DNA from 3 places in the Nostoc sp. CmiVER01 genome. Region 1 is predicted to be linked to each of the others. Evidence: predicted binding sites of a transcription regulator. Region 1 holds the regulator's gene; each other region holds the start of a gene.

Region 1 (3,287 bases):
AAAGAAATCCTTTGCATTCTGCCATCAATGAACAACAAACCACTGTAAATTAATAGCCAGATGCCCACTAGAGAAAACAAGGAAAGGATAATTGGATTTATCGCAAGCCACTGAAGAGTAAATATATTTTTCAACAGAGTTAGGGTTTCCTGTAAATGCAGGGGCGGGGCTAACAGTAAAATATAAGCAATAAATCCAACCCATAGTAACCACAATGCAACTTTTCTATTCATCATCTTTAGATGGTGTGCATTTAACATAATTACTAATTTATAATTGGTATTTTTTGCCTCTAAATCCTCCTTTTTGTAGAACGCTGCCTTGAGTTTGCTTAAAAATAGTGGTAAATCTATACATGATTTTTGTTTCAGTTGAGGATTTAGACCCTAACTGAAACTGTTTTGAAATTATGAATTAAAAATTGCTTTAATTTACAGATGGCTGCTGACTGGGTATCGCCTCTACACCCACTTCTGGTAGAGGTGGACGCACACACAAATAAATCAATGGCCCAAATAGCGGTATCAACGCTATTAACCAAAACATCTGTGGATTTTTCCAACCACGACGCGCCATATCATCCCCTAGCAAAGCTGGAAATAATAGGCAAAGTAGACAGAAATCTAAACTCATCACATTGATGAAGCGGTTAGTTTGCCACTGTTGCACAAAATTACTCCAATCTCCTCCTGTTAAACCATAAACAACAAGAAGAACCGTGGCTACCGTCAAGACAACCCCAGTCACACGAGAATCTAGCAGCTTCAGCAAGGCATTCTTTTTACCAACAAACTTATTATTTGGTTCTTTAAGGGCTAAATAGGGTAATAAGGCAAATGCCCCGACTCCGAAAGAGGCAGTAGCAAATGGCCAAGCAAATATTTTTTGTCCTCTACCATCAATAAATACTACTGCGCTGTAGATCATAGGCCAGATGCCCATGAGGTTGAATAGTGCTATGACTAATGGGTTAATGCCTTGCCATTGGCCAGTAGAAAGATTTTTAATTAACTCGAATGTACCAGGTTGCTCAGGCGGAGCGAGGAAAAAAGCATAGGTAGTGAATCCCAACCACAGCAGGCCAAAGGCAATTTTTCTAACCATGAAAGAGTTAAAAGGTATTAATTATTGATTTTGCCACTATAAATTCGGCTGATCTACCTGCTATGGTATTGTTCTTTTGTCTAAACCCGTAGCAGGTTGTCTCTATTAAGGATTGAAATAACTGAAAGCTTCTGAGAGGTAATCAGCAGCAGATGCTACTACTGCGATCGCACTTTCATAATCTAGACGCGTTGGGCCTAAAACTCCCACACTTCCGACTGGTATTGAACCTCGGCGATAGGTAGAAGAAATCAAGGTGCAGGTGCGTATCGGTTCTAGAAGATTTTCTGCACCGATGCGAACCGTTACCTTTGACTTAGCCACATCCTCAAGCTCTGGTTCCTCAAATATTAATCGCCATAGTTGATCTTGTTCTTCTTCCAGCAGATGGATAATTGTTTGTACCTGCTGTAACTGGGAAAATTCTGGCTGGCGCAAAACTTCTGACACACCCCGAACCATAATTTGGGTTGCAGTCGGCGCATGAGTGCGACGAGTCAATTCCGCAACTGAATTTTTCAAAAATTCCCCATAGCGTTGGAATTCCTGATCTAGTTCGCTCCAGTTGAGGTTGGCTAATTCCAACAGACTTCGGCCTCGCAGGTGGGTATTCAAAAAGTTAGAAACAATTTGTAACTCGCGATCAATTACCTCTGAATCTCGTTGTGTTTCTTCTGATATTGGTGGCAAATCCATCAACTTGGAATGTGTCTCATAATTATCAGTAACTACAATTAACATGATCCGCCCTGCTTCAATTTGCACTAATTGCAGATGTCGCAATAATGCTGTTGTAGTTTGCGGCATAGTAATCAAGCTAATGCAACCACTTAAGGTGGCTAAAATTTGTGCGGCTCCTTGCAGTAGGGTTTCTAAACTCCACTCTTCCCACTGGAGGCGCTTTTGTAATGCTACCTCTACTTCTCGTCCTAAACTTTCTGACGGTGTAATTAGCTGGTCAACATAAATGCGATAACCTGAATCTGAAGGTACACGTCCAGCAGAGGCGTGTGGTTGGTAGAGTAACCCGGATTTTTCTAAAACGCCCATCACATTGCGAATTGTGGCTGAACTTACACCCAGGTTGTACTCCTCGACCAAAGCTTTTGAACCAACAGGCTCTGCTGTAGCAATGTAATGACGTACCGTTGCCCAAAGTATATGCTGTTGTCGATTTGTTAACTGGACTTCCATAGGGTATGTTTTGCTAGAGGCAAATTTTAATCGAAAAATTTTTTGGTTTGATTGAAAAAAAAGAATATTAATAATTTATTAAGATAACAAATTATACAATTATATTGCGATTGTTAATCTTAAGGTTCATGTACACCATTCTTTTAATGGATCTTTGTAGCAAAAGCTGAGAGTTTGAATTTACAACATCCTTTTCTGGCTTATTTTTGCATAATTCTACACTTAGAAAAGTATTATTGTATACGTATTTTTGCGGCGATCGCAGCTAAGATTGGGGTCGAAAAGTTTCGTAAATATTTAGCCAGTGGAGAAAGTTATAAGCTTTCCTGGCAAGCCCCTAAGTTTATTTACTGCTATTTTTAGCATAGCAAAAGCTAGATGGAAGTTATTTATTCTTCCATCTAAGTAATGCACCTAGACATAAGCTAATACTGGGGAATTGAATGGTCTACTAAAACGGAATAAGCATCAATACCACCCGATATATTTTGCACATTTGTAAAACCTTGAGCAATTAACCACTGGCACATCTGAGCAGAGCGGATACCGTGGTGGCATAGTACAAGGGTTTCAGCTTGAGGATTGAAGAGGGTAGGGACTTGATCTCCCCATTCGGGAAATTGACTTAAGGGTAGGTTGACAAAGCCCTCAATGCTAGCAATTTCTAATTCTTGTGGTTCGCGTACATCTACTAGCTGAATACTTGTATCACCAGAAGAAAGACGTTGTGCCAGTTCTTGTACACTAATCTGGTTCATGGGTTGACTAAAAGAATTCCCTATAAATAGTCGTAATCCTATTTATGGTGACAGAAAATCTCTGCCTTTGCATGAGTATCCATTCTCAAGAAGGCTGATAGATTCTGGTAGGCTTTCTGCTTAAATGGCTGTAAACCGTCTTTTTAAAGGTTTAATGTGAATAGGCAACGCTCATTTATTGGTTTTATCGTAGCTGGTGCGATCGCACTGCTAGTAATTGCGATCGCTGGC
Region 2 (3,287 bases), on a different contig from region 1:
TGCCCAACATATTGGACACATGACTTTCAACTGTGCGCTGACTAACATTTAGTTCTTCAGCAATTTCCCGGTTAGCTAAACCCCTAGCGACAAACTGGACTACTTTCAGTTCAGTTGGGGTTAATTGCACATCGAAGGGAACCTGGATGCGGGAACCGTTTTCGCCTCCTTTAGCTTGGTGTTCTTTCCAACGGATAGTTTGTTTCAGCGAGGATTCAACTTGCGCTACGAGTTCTTCTGGTTCAAAGGGTTTGACCATATAAACATCAGCACCTTTATTCAGACCCTTAACTCGGTCTGCACTTTGTCCCTTAGCTGAAAGGAAAAGAACCGGAATCCAACTGGTGCGTTCGTTTTGCCGGACTTGTTCTACAAAAGTATATCCGTCCATTTCCGGCATCATCACGTCGCAGATAATCATGTCTGGGACATCTTGCTCTAAAATTTCCAGAGCTTCACGTCCATTTTCGGCGGTGATGACTTCGTATCCCCGGAATTCTAAGTAATCCTTCACCAGCAAGATGAGGTTAGGGTCATCATCAATCAATAGAAGTCGTTTGTGATCTTTCATGCTGGGCTCTTTCATAGCAGTGGCACTTGTCGCGCTTCGGTCCATCAAAGTCTTGAATATTTATCCTCTATCGTGGGTTATTTCGAGATGTTGTCCTTTTTCCTACTTAAGTTGCCTTTGCTGTCTCGAAACCTCAAAAATGCCGAGCACTTTCAAGAGACTAGTAGCTCGATAGCAAAAGTCCAGCAAGGATACGTATAGCAGTAGTATCTATAATGCGCTATTATATATCGCATTGAAAGTGGCAGGCGAAAAAACACTGATTAAATAATAATCCTTCTGACTCACAAGTAAGTATTGGCTTAAAGATGACCCTACCTCAAAACCATCGCGCACTTTCTTAAAGCTTACTGCTGTACCATATCCTTTGATTGTTAAGCCTCTATGAGGTGTTTACAAGAAACTAGGGAAGTTTCTGGCAAAGGATGGGTTAAAAATGCATATTCTTCTACCACCTTATTGCCTATTTAAGTGTTCTTGGATAATCCGCTCAATAACTTCCAAGCTTGCTTGGCGATATCAGACACCATCAGTGTAAACCACCATTATGAGTCCAGAACAAAAAACGCGCAAGCAGTTGGGTTTTAGTTCTATAGACGCAAATAGTATGACTCTGTTGCGGCTCATCAAATTTTAACTCTTTAAAGTCGCTTTTTTAAGTATTCCCATGATTCCAGACTAGCTCGTTTTGAGCAGCAGCTAACAATTGTCTGGTCAGCGCTAATTCCTAACTCTCCGCTCCCTACTCTCTTCGTAACTTACAGAACAAAACCCGAAAGGTAGAAACAATTAGGCATTTATACTTAAGTACATCTCTGAGCCTTTAGTTCGGGAACCCGTACTCAAAGAATTCTTGCCATTGGACGCTACTTTTCGGTAGATTAGCACTCAGGAGTTGAGAGTGCTAATCTCTAAAGGAAAGAAATAATATGGCAGCTTTATCTCTAAGCGTTTCTACAGTTAAACCTTTAGGCGATCGCGTTTTCGTAAAAGTGAACGCCTCTGAGGAAAAGACCGCAGGTGGTTTGTATTTGCCCGATACCGCCAAGGAAAAGCCCCAAGTAGGGGAAGTAGTGGCTCTTGGCCCTGGCAAGCGTAATGACGACGGAAACCGTCAGGAATTGGAAATCAAGGTCGGCGATAAGGTGCTGTACTCGAAGTACGCCGGCACTGACATCAAACTCGGTACCGAAGAATATGTACTGCTTTCTGAAAAAGATATTTTAGCAGTCGTTATCTAATAGGGAGTAGGGAATGGGGAAGAGGAAAGAGTTTTCCTGATGCCCAATGCCCAATACCCAATGCCTAATTCAACAAAAAAATTGACTTACTCCTGGAATTTAGACACCTATGGCAAAGCGCATTATCTACAACGAAAACGCCCGTCGCGCCTTGGAACGAGGCATTGACATACTGGCTGAGGCTGTAGCTGTTACCCTTGGCCCCAAAGGTCGTAACGTAGTCCTAGAAAAGAAATTTGGCGCACCGCAAATTGTTAATGACGGTGTAACGATCGCCAAAGAAATCGAATTAGAAGACCATATTGAAAACACTGGTGTAGCTCTGATTCGTCAAGCTGCTTCTAAGACCAATGATGCTGCGGGTGATGGTACCACCACTGCTACCGTTTTAGCTCATGCGATCGTCAAAGAAGGATTGCGGAACGTTGCAGCTGGTGCTAATGCAATTTCACTGAAGCGCGGTATTGACAAAGCTGCCAGCTTCTTGGTAGAAAAAATTGCTCAACACGCCCGTCCAGTGGAAGATTCCAAAGCCATTGCCCAAGTTGGTGCCATCTCGGCTGGTAATGACGAAGAAGTTGGTCAAATGATTGCCCAAGCAATGGACAAGGTGGGCAAGGAAGGCGTAATTTCCCTAGAAGAAGGGAAATCTATGTTCACCGAGTTGGAAATCACTGAAGGGATGCGCTTTGATAAAGGCTACATCTCTCCCTATTTCGCTACCGATGCTGAACGGATGGAAGCGGTTTTTGATGAACCTTTCCTACTGTTGACTGATAAGAAAATCGCTTTGGTACAAGACCTTGTACCAGTATTAGAGCAAGTAGCTCGTGCTGGTCGTCCTTTGGTGATTATCGCCGAAGATATTGAAAAAGAAGCTTTGGCAACCTTGGTAGTAAACCGTTTGCGCGGTGTACTCAACGTGGCTGCTGTTAAGGCTCCTGGCTTTGGCGATCGCCGCAAAGCTATGCTAGAAGATATCGCCGTTTTAACCGGTGGTCAACTAATCACTGAAGATGCTGGTTTGAAGCTAGATAACACCAAGCTGGATAGCCTGGGTAAAGCTCGCCGGATCACCATTACTAAGGACAACACCACAATTGTTGCCGAAGGTAACGAAGCTGCTGTTAAAGCTCGTGTCGAACAGATTCGTCGTCAAATCGATGAAACCGAATCTTCTTACGACAAAGAAAAACTGCAAGAGCGTCTTGCTAAACTCTCCGGTGGTGTTGCTGTGGTGAAAGTGGGTGCAGCGACCGAAACCGAAATGAAAGACAAGAAGTTGCGCCTAGAAGACGCTATCAACGCCACCAAAGCTGCTGTAGAAGAAGGTATCGTTCCTGGTGGTGGTACAACTCTGGCTCACCTGGCTCCCGACTTGGAAGACTGGGCAAAGAGCAACCTTAAGGATGAAGAGTTGATTGGTGCTTTGATCGTGGTTCGCGCCTTACCCGCACCTCTGAAGCGGATTGCTG
Region 3 (3,287 bases), on a different contig from region 1:
TTCTGAAAAAGCTCGGTACAAATTAAAAGCCTAATTCCCTATTCCCTACTCCCCGCCCACGGAGATAATTTCAAAAATCAAATACGATTCCTATAGTAGGGCTAGCATTACAATGCTTACCCTACAAAGAATTAAGGCTGTTGACGTATCCTTTGCCAGATAGTAAAGCCCAAAAGAATGAGAATGCTACTGGCGGTAGTCAGCATCACAGCCAAACTCATGCCTTGTATTCTCATAGCCAGCAAGTTAAAAACTAAGGTAATTGACCAAAGTGTGAACGCAGCATGGCGCTGAGAGAGTCCCCAAGCAAGTAAGCGGTGGTGCAAGTGGTCTTTGCCAGGAGTACTTAGAGGGTTATTTCCTGCTAATAGCCGTCGCACAAATACTTGAGTGGTGTCTAGTACTGGCAATAACAAAAATAAAACCGTGGGAATTAGCGCATAAACTGTGTTTTGTTGTAACCTACCTAAAATACTGGTTGCTGCTAATACATAGCCGAAAAAGTATGCTCCGGCATCACCCATAATGATCCGCGAAGGGTGAAAATTGTGACGTAAAAAGCCCAGTGCAGCACCTGCCAAGGCTGCTAACACCAAGATTGCTGCTGCACGATTGTTAAACTGGGCTGCAACACCCAACAAACTCATGGCGGTAATAAAGCTGATTCCTCCCGCTAAACCATCCATACCATCCATCAAGTTGATGGCATTGGTAATTCCTACTACCCAAAGTACTGTTAACGACATAGACAGGAGCGAGTCTATGGGAGTACCAAACATAACATGAATACTGATACCATTTGCTACCAGTAATAGCGCCGTAAGGATTTGCGCCCACAAACGAACAGAGGGCGGTAAGCCGAATTGATCGTCGATAAAGCCTACAAGGACTAATATCGAACCCCCCAACAGAATAGTCAGTACCTGAGCCAATACATTTTGGAGTTCGATAGGTCGTAAAAGGCTAGCTAATATCAGTGCGGCAATCACACCCGCGTAGATAGCCAGCCCTCCTGCATTGGGCAAAGGTTCTCGGTTGAGCCGCCGGGCGTTGGGTTGGTCAGCCCAACCTACCCGCAAGGCGAATTTGCGTACTGTCGGAATTAAACGCCACGTTACAAGGCAAGCCAAAAGAAACGTAAATACTACCGCCAACCAGCCGGTGCCGCTAGGGTCGGCAATACCGAGGGACTTAAGGGAGTTGTCTAGATTCATCTCCCAATTCAAGCATTACTGCCTGTATGTAATATGAGCATCACCTGTATATTAATCAATTTTTTTATTTCCATTTGTAACTTGAGCCGCTTGGAAGATTAGCACTCTGGCGCTGTGAGTGCTAAATTGTCTAATGGAAGCGCTAGAAAAATAAAACATGGCGAAAATTATTGCATTTGACGAGGAATCGCGGCGATCTCTAGAAAGGGGTGTTAACGCCCTTGCCGATGCCGTAAAAATCACCTTGGGGCCCAAAGGTCGCAATGTCCTTTTAGAGAAAAAATTTGGCGCACCTCAAATTGTCAACGATGGTATCACTGTTGCCAAGGAAATTGAATTAGAAGATCCTTTGGAAAATACTGGTGCAAGACTCATCCAGGAAGTGGCCTCAAAAACTAAAGATGTCGCTGGGGATGGTACAACCACCGCAACAGTTTTAGCACAAGCCTTGATTCGGGAAGGTTTGAAGAACGTCGCGGCGGGTAGTAACCCTGTTAGCTTGAGACGGGGGATCGACAAAACCATTGAGGCACTTGTAGAAGAAATTGCCAAGATAGCCAAGCCAGTAGAAGGAAGTGCGATCGCTCAAGTTGCCACTGTCTCTGCTGGTAACGATGAAGAAGTTGGCCAAATGTTAGCCCAAGCAATGGAAAAAGTCACCAAAGATGGTGTAATTACCGTTGAAGAATCTAAATCTCTCACAACTGAACTAGAAGTAGTTGAGGGGATGCAGATTGACAGGGGTTACATTTCACCCTACTTTGTCACCAACAACGAGCGCCAAATCGTGGAATTTGAAAACGCCCGGATCTTGGTTACTGATAAAAAAATCAGCAGTATCCAAGATTTAGTGCCGATTTTGGAAAAAGTCGCCCGTTCTGGTCAGCCTTTGCTGATTATTGCTGAAGATGTCGAAGGTGATGCTTTGGCAACTTTAGTAGTGAACAAAGCGCGGGGTGTGCTTACTGTAGCTGCAATCAAAGCACCTGGGTTTGGCGATCGCCGCAAAGCTTTGTTAGAAGATATTGCTATTCTCACCGATGGACAGTTGATTTCGGAAGAAATCGGCTTAAGTTTGGATACTGCTGCTCTAGAAGCGTTGGGAACTGCCCGCAAAATCACCATTGACAAAGAAAGCACCACAATTGTTGCTGGTAGCGTCACCAAGCCAGAAGTACAAAAGCGGATTGGTCAAATTCGCAGACAGTTGGAAGAAACTGATTCTGAATACGATCAAGAAAAACTGCAAGAACGTATCGCCAAGCTCGCTGGCGGCGTGGCAGTGATTAAAGTAGGTGCGGCAACCGAAACCGAACTTAAAGACCGTAAACTGCGAATTGAAGACGCGCTCAACGCTACTAAAGCTGCTGTGGAAGAAGGTATTGTTCCTGGTGGTGGAACAACCCTAATTCACTTAGCTAAGGCGGTAGAAGCGATTAAAAACACTCTAGAAAATGACGAAGAAAGAATTGGGGCTGATATTGTCGAACGAGCGCTAGAAGCCCCCTTGCGCCAAATAGCAGACAACGCTGGTGCTGAAGGTTCTGTAATCGTCTCGAAAGTCCGGGAGAGCGACATCAACACTGGCTACAACGCCGCTACTGGTGAATTTGAAGACTTGATTGCTGCTGGTATTATCGACCCTGCCAAAGTCGTGCGTTCAGCTTTGCAAAACGCTGGTTCTATTGCTGGTTTGGTCTTGACTACCGAAGCGATCGTTGTTGAAAAGCCTGAGAAGAAATCTGCTGCTCCGGCCCCTGATATGGGCGGTATGGGCGGTATGGGCGGCATGGGTGGCATGGGTGGTATGGGCGGCATGGGCATGTTCTAACTTCTGCTCACCTAAGAGGCAGGGGGGAAGGGAGCACGGAGCAAGGGGAGCAAGCCCTTCTAAAAACTGCGTGGAGTGCAGCGAAACACGGTATGAAGCCCCGTCCTTTTTCGTTCGCTTGAACTGGGGCAAAGTACAAGCTCCGTCTCAGCTTTTCCCTCTGCTCCCTTGCCTGTTTTGACTCAGATAAATATTTTTTCAGCAGTTTGTCTTACGCAAACTGTTTTTTTATACTTACCATT

What was found. Region 1 encodes HrcA, which represses chaperone genes, less so after heat shock. Its sites were predicted from a motif close to TTAGCACTCNNGANTCNNGAGTGCTAA; they were not measured.
Region 2: a site for HrcA is predicted at 1,453-1,479, ahead of groES (co-chaperone GroES). Genes of this name have one in related genera too.
Region 3: a site for HrcA is predicted at 1,313-1,339, ahead of groL (chaperonin GroEL). Genes of this name have one in related genera too.

The regions. Positions count from the first base shown of each region.
Region 1 is NZ_JAVRBU020000030.1:979-4,265, forward strand. Features, by position in the region: gene RMZ43_RS33430 (hypothetical protein) at 1-233, opposite strand, end outside; gene RMZ43_RS33435 (DUF2834 domain-containing protein) at 427-1,104, opposite strand; gene hrcA (heat-inducible transcriptional repressor HrcA) at 1,210-2,298, opposite strand; gene RMZ43_RS33445 (rhodanese-like domain-containing protein) at 2,724-3,056, opposite strand; gene RMZ43_RS33450 (DUF3352 domain-containing protein) at 3,213-3,287, shown strand, end outside.
Region 2 is NZ_JAVRBU020000012.1:161,407-164,693, forward strand. Features, by position in the region: gene RMZ43_RS21780 (response regulator transcription factor) at 1-616, opposite strand, end outside; gene groES (co-chaperone GroES) at 1,501-1,812, shown strand; gene groL (chaperonin GroEL) at 1,922-3,287, shown strand, end outside.
Region 3 is NZ_JAVRBU020000017.1:18,348-21,634, reverse strand. Features, by position in the region: gene RMZ43_RS26835 (MraY family glycosyltransferase) at 132-1,214, opposite strand; gene groL (chaperonin GroEL) at 1,372-3,045, shown strand.